Regions from separate parts of the Leptolyngbya sp. FACHB-1624 genome, predicted to be linked through region 2. Evidence: predicted binding sites of a transcription regulator. Region 2 holds the regulator's gene; the other holds the start of a gene.
What was found. The regulator NtcA, encoded in region 2, controls nitrogen genes in cyanobacteria. The targets are predictions, from matches to a motif close to TTTGTANNNNNNNNTACAAA.
Positions count from the first base shown of each region.

Region 1: nadA (quinolinate synthase NadA) is a predicted target of NtcA. The motif match lies at 4,275-4,294, and genes of this name have one in related genera.

Region 1 is NZ_CP180258.1:4,654,918-4,662,628, reverse strand. Features, by position in the region: gene metK (methionine adenosyltransferase) at 1-280, shown strand, start outside; gene ACMUEV_RS22075 (glycosyltransferase family 9 protein) at 480-1,439, shown strand; gene ACMUEV_RS22070 (pentapeptide repeat-containing protein) at 1,554-1,988, opposite strand; gene ACMUEV_RS22065 (hypothetical protein) at 2,394-2,804, shown strand; gene ACMUEV_RS22060 (four-carbon acid sugar kinase family protein) at 2,860-4,173, shown strand; gene nadA (quinolinate synthase NadA) at 4,326-5,285, shown strand; gene dacB (D-alanyl-D-alanine carboxypeptidase/D-alanyl-D-alanine-endopeptidase) at 5,398-6,759, shown strand; gene ACMUEV_RS22045 (Asr1405/Asl0597 family protein) at 6,756-6,977, opposite strand; gene ACMUEV_RS22040 (IS1 family transposase) at 6,958-7,332, opposite strand; gene ACMUEV_RS22035 (Dps family protein) at 7,571-7,711, shown strand, end outside.
Region 2 is NZ_CP180258.1:902,815-910,525, forward strand. Features, by position in the region: gene psbH (photosystem II reaction center phosphoprotein PsbH) at 308-502, shown strand; gene ACMUEV_RS04160 (TatA/E family twin arginine-targeting protein translocase) at 642-941, shown strand; gene pth (aminoacyl-tRNA hydrolase) at 941-1,555, shown strand; gene ACMUEV_RS04170 (DUF3146 family protein) at 1,552-1,812, shown strand; gene ACMUEV_RS04175 (Holliday junction resolvase RuvX) at 1,820-2,251, opposite strand; gene ACMUEV_RS04180 (DUF3084 domain-containing protein) at 2,286-3,683, opposite strand; gene ntcA (global nitrogen regulator NtcA) at 3,803-4,474, opposite strand; gene fabI (enoyl-ACP reductase FabI) at 4,914-5,714, shown strand; gene ACMUEV_RS04195 (vWA domain-containing protein) at 5,739-6,356, shown strand; gene ACMUEV_RS04200 (RNA polymerase sigma factor, RpoD/SigA family) at 7,224-7,711, shown strand, end outside.

The DNA.
Region 1 (7,711 bases), 2.7 Mb from region 2:
TGCTCGTCCGGTGAGCATCATGATCGAAACCTTTGGCACAGGCAAAGTCAGCGAAGAAGTCTTGCTGGAATTGGTGAAGACTCACTTTGAACTGCGTCCTGCCGGAATCATTCAGACATTTGGATTACGGACTGCACCGGGCGATCGCGATGGTCGTTTCTATCAAGATGTCGCAGCTTATGGTCACTTTGGTCGTCCTGACTTAGAGCTTCCTTGGGAGCAAACCGATAAAGCGGCTGTCTTGAAAGAAGCTGCATTATCGATGACCGCAGTTGGCTAAGATTTAGCCTTCTCATCCCCTTTAGCCTCTAGTGAGACTCTCGTTCTTCTAGAGGCTTTTTTATGATTGAGTTCCTGTTTCCTGAGACACATTCAATCGATTTCGCTCAGAAATACAATTAAGCTGAATTTCGTTCTTTCTTTGAACGATTTCTTCCCGTAGAATTAAGGGCGGAATGCAGCCTTACAATAACTGTCTTATGAGAATTCTTGCCCTAGTGCCTGGCGGCATTGGCGATCAAATCCTATTTTTTCCAACGCTGGATGATTTGAAGGCGACTTATCCTGATGCCCAAATCGATGTGGTCGTGGAGCCAAGGGCAAAGGCAGCGTATCGCGTCTCTAAATCAGTCAGCGACACAATTTTGTTCGATTTTAGTGGCAGCAATAGTTTGGCAGATTGGGGAAATTTGCTCGGGGTGTTGCGCGATCGCGAATACGATATCGCGCTTTCTCTTAGCCCAGGTTGGGGCACTGGATTTCTCTTATGGCTCAGCGGCATTCCAACCCGAATTGGATTTAGTAGAAGTTCAGCCACAGAGAGATTTCTGACTCAGGCAGTCGAGTTTAGACCGGAGCAATATGAAGCCGCAGTCTATCACGACATTTTGAAGGGATTAAAGATTGATAAACCGTTAGGCGAACTTGCAGTCAGTGTGCCAACGAAAGACTTGGAATGGGCAGATGCAGAGCGCAAGCGGCTAGGACTGCAAGATGGCGGTTATGTTCTGATGTATTCAGGTGCGGATACACAGAAGAAGGGACGTTTGAAGTCTTATCCGATCGAGAATTGGCAAAAAATCATTGCAGATTTCAAGCAAAAGCAGCCGGAGCTCCCGCTTGTTCTCATCGCAGATGAAGAGAATGCAGCACTGGTCGCTGAATTGATCAAACTGTGTCCTGGAACCAAAACTTCTGCACCTGAAAATATGGGGCAACTGGTCGCCATGACCGCTGGAGCCAGTCTAGTTCTTACTACTGATGGCGCACCTATGTATGCGGCGATCGCGGCTCAGACGTTTACCTTGGCATTACTCGGCGAAACGGAACCTGCGAAGATTTTGCCAAAGAGCGATCGCGTTTTGGGCATCAAGTCGCCGACTGGAAAGATGGCAGACATTGCCCCGCAGATGGTTCTCGATCGCGTTTGGGGAGGATAGGTCGTTCGCTCGGTTAGCAGCATCTGAAGCGTTGAACTGAGCCGAATCGCAGCGAATTGAGAAGATTTGGCTCAAATAATCCTCAGTTCTGATTAGGGCATTCTGGTGAACTGATTAGTATTCGCCGCCTGCTGCAATGCCACTGCCGTAGACTTCAGCGTTCTGAATGTTGATGCCTGTCAGGATTGCGCCGAATGTTTCTGCATTGTAGAGACGCGCGCTTGACAAGTTGGCATTGGTTAAATTTGCACGATCGAGCGATGCATTCGTCAGGTTAATCCCGCTCAGATTTGTATCTTTGAGAATCGCACCTGTGAGATCTGCGCCTTCGAGATTTGCACCTGTGAGATTTGCGCCTGTGAGGTCTGCATCTCGGAGATCAGCGCCTAAGGCATGCAGTTCTTTTAAATCTGCACCTGTCAGATCACACCCGGAACATGCACCCGTTTGAATCAGTCGTTGGACATGTTGTGGATTTTCTGCTCGGATTGGAGCCGCGATCGACAGAGCAGTCGCACAAGCTAAAGCGATGCCAACTTTTGCAAACATAGCCATATCCTCCCAGAATCCGTAAGAGCAGTTTTATAAATCGAGTTCGTGCAGAGTTATATCAATAACTTCAAGACTATGAAATCGGATTCCAGAACGTCTCCCTCGATCGATAGGAATCTTGTCTCATTGAAGTTCGCCTAAAGTGCAATGCAGCGAATTTGCACTGGCTGGATTGAAGTTCTTGAACTGCCTAAGAAGCTCTATCTGCCTTAATTCTGCCAAATTTTCCTGTCCTTCGGGGAATTTCTCAACTTATCCTCACAATTCGGACAATTTAGTTCACTTGTTTTTCTCGAAGGCAAGTGGATGGATTGAGAATTGCCATGCTTGTAACACTAAACAGATATTAAGTTTGGTAAAATCAACTTTAAGTAATGTAAAAGTTAGAGGCGAAGACATCTCATGACCGGGTTTATCCGTGGGTTCTTTTCAAAACCAACATCGAATGAAGCTGAAGCATCCGCACCTGTAGAGCGCCCGAAGCGAGAGAAGGCTGTTCGTCCTGAGAAAGAAGGCGGTGCTTTCTTTTTAGATTCCAATGAAGCGCAAACGTTTGGCAACTTGGAATACATGAAGACCTCGAAGAAAATCAGACGGACTTTCCCAAAAACTGTGGACAGCCCAGAAGAGAAAGAGTTTATTCAAGAACTTTCGGCAATGGATCGCATCGTCAATGGCAAGCCTGAAACGAATGCGGCTCCGATCGTTGAAAGCAGTCCTGCCGAGAGCAAGACCGCTGAGAGTACTTCTCGGCGCACGGCTGGATCAGACATGGACATGTTCCTCAAGATGGCGAAGGACATTAAAAAGTAGAATGGGGTGCTTTTCCTGATAGATTGAGCGTTGTAAACGCCCAGGAGTCAGGAATATGCAACCTAAAATTATTGTTCTCGATGATGATCCAACTGGATCTCAGACGGTGCATAGTTGTTTGCTTCTGATGCAGTGGGATGTAGAAACCCTACGGTTCGGTTTGCAAGACGATGCACCGATTTTTTTTGTTTTGACGAACACGCGATCGCTGACTCCTGAAGCGGCTCAGTCGATTACGCAGGAAGTCTGTCGAAATTTAAAGACGGCGATCGCTCAAACCGGAATTGAGGATTTCCTAGTCGTGAGTCGATCAGATTCGACGTTGCGAGGACATTATCCGATTGAAACTGATGCGATCGCAGAGGAACTTGGTCCATTTGATGCTCATTTCTTAGTTCCAGCCTTTTTTGAAGGGGGGAGAACGACTCGCGATAGTATTCATTATTTGAAAGTGAATGGAGTGGATACACCTGTTCATGAAACTGAATTTGCGAAGGATTCCGTTTTTGGATACAAGCATAGCTATTTGCCTGATTACGTTGAAGAGAAGACCCACGGGCGAATTCGAGCTGATCAAGTTGAACGTTTTGTACTCGCGGATATTCGATCGGGGATTCAAGCGCGATTAGATAAGTTACAAAATAATCAATGCTGCGTTGTAGACTCTGAAACGCAATGGGATATGGATCGGTTTGCGTCAGATGTATTGGCTGTGGCATCTGAAGGGAAACGATTTTTATTTCGGAGTGCAGCGAGTTTGTTAACGTCGCTCGCGAATTTGGGAGCGCAACCGATCGCACAGGCAGAAATGGCGAAGTATGTGCGGGAAGGTAAGCCGGGTGCGGTAATTGTTGGGTCGCATGTGAAGAAAACGACTGAGCAATTGCAGAAATTGTTAGAAGCTCCGGGGACAGTTGGAGTGGAAATTGAAGTGGGGCAGTTAGTCGGGTCAAACGATGCTCACGATGCTTTGCTCAATGATGCCGTTGAGAAAATTAATGAGATTCACACTGCTGGAAACACACCTGTCGTGTATACGAGTCGGACAGAGCTAACTTTTGATGATGCTCAGACTCGGCTGAATTTTGGGGAATCGGTTTCTGGATTATTGATGGATATTTTGCAGCATTTGCCTGCGGATATCGGTTTTTTGATTAGTAAAGGTGGCATTACTTCAAATGACACTTTGAGTAAGGGATTAGCTTTAAGAACTGCGAGACTTTTAGGACAAGTTTTAGCAGGAGTTTCGATGGTCAGAACGGATTCAGATCATCCTCAGTTTCCGAATCTACCTGTCGTGCTGTTTCCGGGGAATGTGGGAGATGAGACGGCATTGGCGACGGTTTATCGGCGGTTGAGTGGGAAGTAGGGAGTGGGGAGTAAGGGGTAGGGAGTGGGAGTAGGGAATGACAACTCCCTACTCCCACTCCCCGCTTCTTGGTAAATTAATCCGAAATGACGCTTTTATTTTTGGTAGTTTAGACTATAATTAACTAAACTCTCTCAAACGCAACATCGCGCATGTTTACGACTGCTGCTCCTGTTAAGACTGCTCTGCCCCGCGACTTATTTAGCGCGATCGCAGATCTCAAACGTGAATTGAATGCGGTAATTTTGGCGCATTACTATCAAGATCCAGATATTCAGGATATCGCTGATTATCTCGGCGATTCGCTCGGTTTATCGCAGCAAGCTGCTCAGACTGATGCGGATGTGATCGTATTTGCAGGCGTTCACTTCATGGCAGAAACCGCGAAAATTCTCAATCCAGATAAGCTCGTTTTGCTGCCCGATTTGAATGCAGGATGTTCCTTAGCAGATAGCTGTCCGCCCGATGAGTTTGCTAAATTTAAGGCGAAATATCCTGATCATTTGGTAATTTCCTACATAAATTGCACCGCAGACATCAAAGCAATGAGTGACATCATCTGCACCAGTGCCAACGCGGTCAAGATTGTGAATCAGATTCCAGCCGATCAGCCGATTATTTTCGCACCCGATCGTAATCTTGGAAAATACGTGATCGAGCAAACGGGGCGGGACATGGTGCTCTGGCAAGGAAGCTGTATGGTACATGAAACGTTTTCTGAGAAGAAAATGGTGCAGTTAAAAATTCAGCATCCGGATGCAGAAGTGATTGCACATCCAGAATGTGAGGAAGTGGTGCTGCGTCACGCTGACTACATCGGCTCAACCACAGCCTTGCTGAACTATTGTCAAAAGAGCGATCGACAATCTTTCATCGTGGTGACCGAACCCGGCATCATCCACCAAATGCAGAAAGCTGCACCCGATAAGCAATTTATTCCGGCTCCTCCCTTGAATCAATGCGCGTGTAATGAATGCCCCCACATGCGATTGAATACTTTGGAAAAATTGTATTTGGCAATGAAAAATAAAACGCCAGAGATCACCCTGCCCGAATCGACTCGGATTGCAGCATTGCGTCCAATTCAGAAAATGCTGGCGATGAGCGTATAATATTCAGCGATTTGTTGCTCGATTTCGGATTGCAAACAATCAAAAATTGGGCAACAAATCCATCGGTACAGTAGTCAATGCCGATGAATATTCATACCCGGAAATCGCTCCTATGAAGCTGGCTCCTCTGGTTTGTGCAACACTGGCATTGTCGATCGCGTCTGAAAGCCTTTTTGCTCCCGTCCGCGCCCAAACACCGCTATTTCCGCCGCCGCTCACACCGCTGCCGCGCGCGACACCGCTCCCTATTCCACCTCGCACGACACCGCTGCCTGTCACGCCTCGACCCACAACACCCGCTCCCACCAATGGAGGCCTCTGTCCAGCGCAATTGGGAGGAACGCTCGATCGTATTGTCAATCAGCTTCCAGCCAGTTGGAGCGTTTTAGTTCAAACTCAAGCTCCACGAGGCACACGGCAAAATCTTTATTCTCGCAATCCTTTCACTCAGCTTGTTCCCGCTTCTAATAACAAGCTGTTCACAACCGCTGCTGCTCTGACTCGGCTGGGTGCGCAGTACCAGCTCCGGACTCCCGTTTTCGGCAATAGCAATACTTCAGACCTTGCAACTTTGCGAGTCATCGGTCAAGGAGATCCAAGTTTCAGTTCGGCACAGTTAAACTCGCTGACGCAGCAACTTCGCCAAAAAGGGATTCGACAAGTTGGGTTACTGATTGGAGATGACACGGTTTTTAGAGGGGCTGATTTTAATCCTTACTGGGATCAAGAAGATCGAGGACAAGGTTATGCACCGCCTGTCAACAGTTTGATGTTGAATCAGAATAATATTTACACTGGCGCAGTCCCCAATCCTGGAAATTACTTTGTCGGTGAGTTTCGGAACCGATTAGCCAATGCCGGGATTCAGGTCAAAGGTTCAACGCTGGTGAAACGGACTCCTGCACCTCCTGGAGAAGTAGAACTCGCGTCGGTCATTTCACCCCCGCTCTCACGCCTGATTTTTGAAACCAATCAGGAAAGCGATAATGCGTATGCAGAAGCGATTTTAAAAACGTTAGGACGGTTGCAAGACCCCAATGGATCGGATTCGACCGCGAGTGGAGTCACTGCTGTTAGATCGATCCTGTCTGAGTTGGGAGTCAATCCGAATCGCTATAGTATGGTCGATGGTTCAGGACTTGCCGATCGTAATCGTGCTAGTGCAGAGGCATTTGTGCAAACGTTGCAAGCGATGGCTGAAGGAGCCAACGCAGACGTATTTCGGCGATCGCTCGCTGTTGCAGGCGTGAGCGGAACCTTAAGTAGTCGATTCCGAAATACCCCCGCTCGCGGCATTGTTTTTGCCAAAACTGGAACAATCTCTGGTGTGGTGTCACTCTCAGGTTACGTTACGCCTCCAGGCTATTCTCCCGTTGTATTTAGTGTGATTGTGAATTCTGGCTATTCTGCTTCGACAGTTCGCGCTTCGGTTGACAGTCTAGTAGTGGCTTTAACGCGATTGCGGAATTGTTAACGACAGTTCCAGCAAGTTTCGAGCCATGCGATTTGGGTCTGACGGGGCGTTGTGATGTGTTTTGCAACGCTCCATAGTTGCACGAGCGCGATTGGAGTCTCGACTTTGACAATCAAAGGCTCATAAGCATTACAGGTACAGGCGATCCCCAATTCGCAAAGCCGGTGATAAATTTGCCAGCGATGACCGCCTTTAATCTCAATAGGATTTAAATTCATAATTTTGCGTAAAAAAATCTTTCTCAGTAAGACTCGAAGACTGGAGTTCCGAATTTGCACAGTTTTGTAAGGATACAGCCTCCGGGGGATCAGGTTCGGATTGCTCTTGAGCATTCATCTGCTTTACCCAATTAATAATGGTGTTGTGGCTAACTCCTGTTGTTCTCTCGATCGCTCTAAATCCGATGCCATCGCGATACATTTTCAGACAAATTTGCTTGGCATCGTCGGAATATCCTTTGGTCGATCGCGCTGCGACAAATTGACGACCACAGCTTTTACAGCGATAGTTCTGTTTTCCTCGGCAGTGCCCGTTTTTATTAATCTGGGTTGAGCCACAGCTAGGGCATTTCATGACTTACTTGTGCAGCAGCATTCTAGGAGGAAGTTGATATGAATGAAACGAAAAATTTCTAGATAAAATCTTTTCTCAATTGCGATTTGAAATGAATAAAAACATACAGAATTTCACTTGATTTCTCATAGAAAATGCGCCAATTATGTAGAAGAAAGTGGTTGTACAGATATCATTCCAGCGTTTCTGAACTGTCTTGTTTTTACAGCTAAGCTCTCTAGATCATTAGGAGAATAAAATGTCCAGCACGCAAGTTTTGATACGTCAATTTGGTCAAATCGCTGAAAACCCAGTTTTACTCGATCACACAACAACCGAGCCAGTTTGCGAAGGTTTGAATGCTTTGCTCGCAAGTTTTCAAGCACTGTATTTGCAGTAT
Region 2 (7,711 bases):
TGCAGCGGATGTACAACGTTTCTGGTCTAACGTTCAAGTTCTTCTGTCACCGCTAAACTACACCATTAAAGCTACGCAAAACTCAAAACACCCGAATTCTCGAAATTCGCCAGATCTACCAGACCGCACTCGATCGCTATAGTCTCAGCAGCGACGAACGACCGCGCGGCATCAAGATTAAATTGGCTCGCGCTTATACTCAGCGAAAAGTTGCAATTCTCCTGTTTGAAGCTCTTGTGAAAGCCGTCACCCAAAGCTGATATATTGAGTTTAAACATTTTCCAAGACTTAGCGATAAAGGTGAGCCATGGCACAGCGGACTCGGTTGGGAGACATTCTAAAACCTTTAAATTCTGAATACGGTAAAGTTGTACCTGGATGGGGAACCACCCCTTTGATGGGAGTCTTTATGGCACTCTTCTTGGTATTTCTGCTGATCATTCTGCAAATCTATAACCAAGAATTGCTTCTCGATGGCTTTAACGTTGATTGGGGCAACTAAACCCAAAAACGCAATTAGCAAAATCATTCCCGGAGTTTTCCGGGTTTTTTTTTAGGAGCGGGATTGAGGGGAACCCCTACAATAGATCGAATCCCCACTCCCTACTCCACCTTTACTTGACTGACATCAGGAGATCGATATGAACTTCTTCGGCATCGGCTTACCCGAAATGGTACTGATCCTCGTCGTGGCACTCTTAGTCTTTGGTCCCAAAAAACTGCCAGAAATTGGACGCAGTATGGGTAAAGCGATCCGGAGTTTCCAGGACGCTTCTAAAGAATTTGAGAATGAATTCAAACGCGAAGCAGAAAATCTGACTGCCTCGGCTCCACAGACCATGGAAGCAACTTTAGAAGAAAAACCAAAAATCGCCCCGGCAGAAGACCCTCAAACGGTTGAGGAGACTGTCGCTGTCACCCCGATCGAGAAAGAGTCCTAATGTCTTCTGAAGCAACGCCCCCGCAATTGATCGTTGGGCTAGGAAACCCTGGCAGCAAATACGAAAATACTCGTCATAATGTCGGGTTCCTGGCGATCGATCGCTTAGCAAAACTCTGGCAGATTGGACTGTCCGAACATAAAAAATTCCAAGGCTGGTTTGGAGAAGGAATGAGTCCGGTCGGCAAGATTCGCTTGCTGAAACCGACGACTTATATGAATAATTCCGGTCAAGCGATTCGAGCGGTCGTCGATTGGTACAAAATTCCACCCGAAGCGGTGATGGTCATTTACGATGACATGGATTTGCCAGTCGGAAGATTACGATTGCGGTTATCCGGGTCAGCCGGTGGGCAAAATGGAATGAAATCCGCGATCGCTCATCTGGGAACTCAGAAATTTCCTCGCCTAAGAATTGGTATCGGTAGCGCCAAATCGAACGAGAAAGATGCGGTATCTCATGTCTTAGGAACCTTTGCCCCGAATGAGAAAGGTGCGATCGACGAGGTTTTAAACCTCACAGTCAGTGCCGTCGAACTCAGTCTCAAGCAAGGGGTTGAAAAAGCCATGAGCCTTTACAACAATCAATCTGTAGAGTCGAAGTCTGCATCATGAGCAAACGTCTCCCTGAAACCACTGCCCATGTCCGCATTTTGCGCCAGTCCTGGCAACAGGGCAGTATCGAAGGCGAGGTCAGAGCAAACGAATATGAGTGGCAGTTTCACTGGCATTTTCGACGCGGATTGCTGAACATTCAGCCTTCGCTCGGACGAGCCTTGATTAAGGAACCGCTAGGGAGATTTTTGGAAGCGAAAGATTATCAGCTTGAGCCGGGTGGGGATTATTCGTTTACGATTCGGGCGGAGTTGTAAAAATCCCCTACTCCCCCACACCCCCACTCACCAACCGCCCCAAATACCGCTCAATCAACAAAATTGCCACAATGTCATCAATCGGTCGCGGCGGGGTTCGCATTCCTTCAGGAATCAGCCGCGTTAGCCCTTTCGGTGGATACATTTGCCAATAGCGATCGCGCGCCTCTAGCGAACTATTGCGCTCATCGACGGTGATAATTCGCATCGGCTCACTGAGATCAGTCTCTAACTTCTGCCGCCAGGTTTTAGAAGAAGTCTGATCACCCATGACCAACAGCGAAATCGGAAACTGACTCCTCAGAGATGAGATCGTCGAAATCGTCTCTTCAGACGAGATCACTTGATGATAATAAATTCGGCGATCGACTCCCATCACTGCGACTCCGCATTTTTGTCGCCCTGGATCAAATCCCAGAATAACGGGCTGTTCCGCCATACTCACCTCTTGCCGTTGTTCTGTCTACAGATTGCTAATTCGATGCCCGCAGCACAACCTGCCCATCCTGCACCGCTACTAATTCTATTTTGAGCGGTCCCGCTGTGTAAGTCACATCCGATGCAACTGCCCGCAATTCAATCGAATTCGGATAGCGGCGAAGCTGATCGATAAAAGATCCCAGACTCAACAGTTTCTCAACCTCTAGTCTGTCATTCATCACCCCTGCGACACGGGCACGGGCATTAGAAGCTGCAATTAGGTCTTGTAAGGTTTTCTGAAAATCCTGGGGGGACAGTTTAGACGGTTCCAGCGTTTGAGTCGCGATCGTATCTCCTGCTAAAAAGACAACCTGATTCGGCACTGCACTCATATTCACGACAACGCCTCGGTCGTCACCGAGAACATAATTTGCCCCGGCCTGCACCCGCACCAGATAATCTTTACCATCTTGAATTTGCTGAATGAGGTTTTGCACTTCCGCAATCGGGATTTGCACAATTTGCTGATTGTTCTGCCCCAGGCGAAGCGACTCGATCGCGGTCTGATTTGCCAATTGCAGTAATTGATCGACCGCTGCTTTGGCTCCACCTTGTTCGACGACGCGCACAACGCCTGAAGACAGCACTTGTGTCCGAAAAATTGCCAGATCACCTCGGCGAATCTGTTCCACATCTTGCTGAATTTGCTGAACGGCTGCCACGAGAAAAGCTCTCTGCTGTTCCAGGGTTTTCAATTCTGCTTCGCGTTGAGCAATGACTTGATCGCGCTCATTAATTTCGCGATCGCGCTTTTCAATCAGGGCAGTTCGTTCCGCAATTTGCGCATCTCGTTCCGCAATTTGGGCTTTCACCTGATCCCGTTGTTCAATTAACGCCTGCTGCTCAGATTCCAGCTGATTGATTTCGTTGCGGAGCGAGAGTGCTTGCTGAGAAACTGTTTCTAGCTGATTGCGGGTGAGATCTCGCTGCGCTTCTGTCCTGCGAAGTTGGGCATCGGTTTCTCGTTGTCGAGCGACTGAAACTTGAAGATTGGCATTGAGGCGCTTGAGATATTCCTCAATTTGGGCACGTTCCGATCGCGCTTGCTCTAGATCTTTCTCAACCTCAGCTTTTCGCTGATCGGTGGTTTTGAGATCAGCCGTGACTTTATCGAGGTCACGATTTGTCGCCCGCAAATCGGCTTGAATTCGCCCGAAGTTCAACACCATCTCTCGAAAGGTGCGACTGGCAAGCAGTAAAACGCCTAACGTAGAGGCAGAAATCAGCGTGCCCGTCAAAATCGTCACGACAACTGCTGTTTGTTTGGGACGGAGATTGAACAAGCTGAGGCGGGCTTTTCCCACGCGCGTTCCTAAGCGATCGCCGACTGTCGCGATCACCCCTCCTAACACCAACACCACCAAAATTAGAATTAGCCCGACATCGGACATGACGCTCCCACAAACCCCTAGACATACTGCACTCTAAGGGCACTTTCAGACTTTGCCTTTCATTATGACTGCTCGCTCTATGATTCGCGTGAGTCACTCAGGACTGAATTCTAATCGAATTAGGTAAATTGTTGACTAAGCGTTACCGGATTATGAACGGTTATTTTTTTCTTGTGAATTGAGATCATTTTGTCCTGACGCAAATCTCCCAGTAAGCGGGTGACTGTGACGCGAGTCGAGCCGATTGCTTCAGCGATCGCTTGGTGAGACAGTTTGAGATCAATCATGATCCCCTCTTGTGAGGGCACACCAAAGTCACGACACAGAATCAGGAGGAAACTAACAAGACGCGATCCCATATCTCGGTGCGCCAGCGTTTCGATCATCATTTCAGTTTGTAAGATTCTCGACGACAAGCCTTTCAGCATCAGCATCGAGAGTTCGGGATTGTCTTTGAGCGCTTTTTCAACTTGTTCGATCGGAACAGACAGCAATTCGACAGGGGTGAAGGCAACTGCGTGATAAAAGCGATCGGCACGTTGTCCTGTGATCAGAGAAAGCACCCCGAACACGCTGTTTTCTCGCAGCAGCGCGACGGTAATTTCTTCTCCTGCCTCGTACACCCGTGAGAGTTTAACCGCACCCTTGACGAGAAAGTAGACCCGCTCCGCCGGATCGCCCGGAAAGAAGATGGTCTTACCGCGTTCAAACGTCTCTACAACAGGAGGATATGCTCCCCCTCCAATCTGACGAAACATCGCTGCAAGCGGTTTATCCTTGGTCACTACCATTTCTTTCCTTGTCGTATCGAGTGAAGCTGGGAAGTCTAACAGTCTATGTAAGCAATCGATGACTTTAGACCACTAAAACTGAGTCTATGATCTGTTTTAGTGTCGTAAACTACAATTTCGCTTTGATCTTCAGAAAACTCAGTAAATTCTCTAAGAAGAAGGCGCAATTTCGAGTCGATCTACTGGAATCTTCTGGGCAGACCCAATAATTTCCACAGATCATACCGTGAAAGCACGAATATTCTAGGACGAGGCATTAAGGAATCATGAAGGATTCCGAACCAGAATCAGAGAGGATTCGCTGGCAGAAAAACCGAACTGAGAAATGACGCAATTCGATCCTCGATCCGCCAAGCTTGGGACGATCGCGTCAGCGAGGAGCAGTTCGAGAGGGATCCCTTTCTGCTATCCTCATAAATGCTTTACACGGTAGAAGACCATGCTAGACCTGACTGGAAAGAACGCACTTGTAACGGGAATCGCGAACAACCGCTCGATCGCATGGGGCATCGCTCAGCAGCTACACAAAGCAGGCGCAAATATTGGCATCACCTATCTACCGGATGCAACCGGCAAAGCGGAAAAGAAAGTTGCCGACTTGACCGAGCCGCTCAATCCCAGTTTGTTCTTGCCTTTGAACGTGCAAGATGACGCACAGATTGAGAGCGCATTCAATACCGTGAAAGACAAATGGGGCAAGTTGGATATTCTGATCCACTGTCTCGCATTTGCTAGCAAAGATGATTTATCCGGCGATTTCTCCAAAACGTCGCGCGCGGGTTATTCGCTGGCGTTGGATATCAGTTCTTACTCGCTGGTGCAACTAGCTGGAGCCGCAAAACCTCTAATGAGCGAAGGCGGTAGTATCGTGACGCTGACTTACCTCGGTGGTGTGAAAGTCATCCCGAACTATAACGTCATGGGAATTGCCAAGGCAGCATTGGAAATGAACGTGCGCTACCTCGCAAATGAGTTAGGGCAGAACAATATTCGAGTCAATGCGATTTCAGCAGGCCCGATTCGAACATTGGCTTCCTCGGCAGTCGGTGGCATTCTCGATATGATTCACCACGTTGAAGAAGTTGCGCCGTTACGTCGAACTGTGACGCAGATCGAAGTCGGGAATACCGCAGCATTTCTCTGTAGTGATCTATCAAGCGGGATCACGGGTCAGGTGATCTACGTCGATGCAGGCTACGAAATTATGGGGATGACGGGATCGAAGCCCACTGCTGGATAGCAATTAGACGATAGGAGATGTGCCGTGCCCAATTTTGAAACTTTGCAAAATCGAGACTACACCTTGATTTTGGATAAAAGTGGCAGTATGTCTACCAATGATCAAATTGGGGGCGGCAGTCGTTGGGAAGCAGCCCAAGAATCAACGCTGGCACTGGCGCGCAAATGCGAACAGTTTGATCCCGACGGTATTACGGTTTATACGTTTTCTAGCCGATTCAGACGGTACGAGAATGTGACGACGAGCAAAGTCGCACAGATTTTTATGGAAAACGATCCGGTTGGCTCGACCAATCTGGCAGCAGTGTTGCGGGATGCCACCGAAGATTATTTTCGCCGCAAAGCCACAGGGCAGAGCAAAACTGGAGAAACCATTTTAGTCATTACCGATGGTGAGCCGGACGATCGTCGAGCCGTGATTGAAGCGATCGTGCAAGCGACACAGAAAATGGAACGCGATGAAGAATTAGCCATTTCTTTTATTCAAGTTGGCTCAGACGCCAGTGCGACAAAATTCTTGAAGGTTCTCGACGATCAGCTTCAAAGTGTGGGAGCAAAGTTTGATATCTGCGACACGGTGACGATGGATGATATGGCAGATATGAGTTTGGCAGAAGTGTTGTTGAATGCGATCGTAGATTAGCACGCTAAAACAGCGATTAAGTTTGGGCAGAATGAGCGGCGATCGAGCCTAAAATCGCAAGCCCAGTCAATCGACTCGATGCACCCAATTGGGTCAGTCGCAGCAGCAATACCTACCTGAAGGAATAGCCAAGAAACCACAACGAAAAGCTCCGAACCTAATCGGGATACCGACCTGCGTCGCAAAACTGATGACGGTTCTCGATAAGTATAATTGCTCTTCGTTTTAAGCTGACCAATGTTGCAGCCTTGATCCAGTTTTTAATGAAATCGTCACCTTAATGACACTTCAATTTCATATCTGAAAAGTAGCCTAAAATGTCCCCATTTTTTCACAATAAATCTTGGATTGAACTGTCAGAATGAAATCCATAGACCAGTTGATGGATACGGGGTTTGGCTCACTGGAACATTCTCTAAATGCGCAAGTCAGAAATCATAACAGCAGCACTTAAAAAAGTACGGTTATCCCTCTCTAGAGACTCTATCCAACTGTAAATCAAACCGTCATTATAGAAGAATCAATTCACCAAGTTTTAAATGAAGTTTTAGGGTAATGCCCATGTCTTGCAATTTACTTTGGAAAGCTAAATATTTGCTGAAATTCCTGAGTAATTTCCCTGTAAGGCTCTTTACTTTATTTAGAATTCGTCTTATCATTAAGTAAAGTCGAAACGACTTCGATTTAGAGTCCTGAACCTCACCGCTACACTTTCGGCTGTTCGTGCTTGTACCCCTTATTTTGTAAGCGTGCTAAAGATTTATCCCCCTTCCCAGGGTGAAGTTAAACAGCATTTCATTCCTGTATCGGCTTGGAATCGATTCGAGTTTGTTGTCTAAAGTTTTCATTTCACGGAGTTGACTGCACATGGCTACTGCCAATACCAAATCTAAATCCACTCCTAGCCCCACCTATACGGCTGATATGGTGCGGACGTATCTGCATGAGATTGGTCGTGTGCCGATGTTGACACACGAGCAAGAGATTCTCTACGGGAAGCAGGTTCAGCAGATGATGACCTTGCAAGAGAAGAAAGAAAAGCTTGAGAAGAAGCTGGGTCACGCGCCGACGCAGCAGGAGTTTTCTGAGCATGTTCATCTCAGTGATTCTGAGTTGACTGGTATTTTTCAACGGGGTCGTCGCGCTAAGCAGAAGATGATCGAAGCGAATCTTCGCCTGGTTGTGTCGATCGCGAAGAAGTACCAGAAGCGTAATTTAGAGTTCTTGGATTTGATTCAGGAAGGCTCACTCGGCTTAGAGCGTGGCGTAGAGAAGTTTGATCCGACTCGTGGGTATAAGTTCTCGACGTATGCGTACTGGTGGATTCGTCAGGCGATTACAAGAGCGATCGCTCA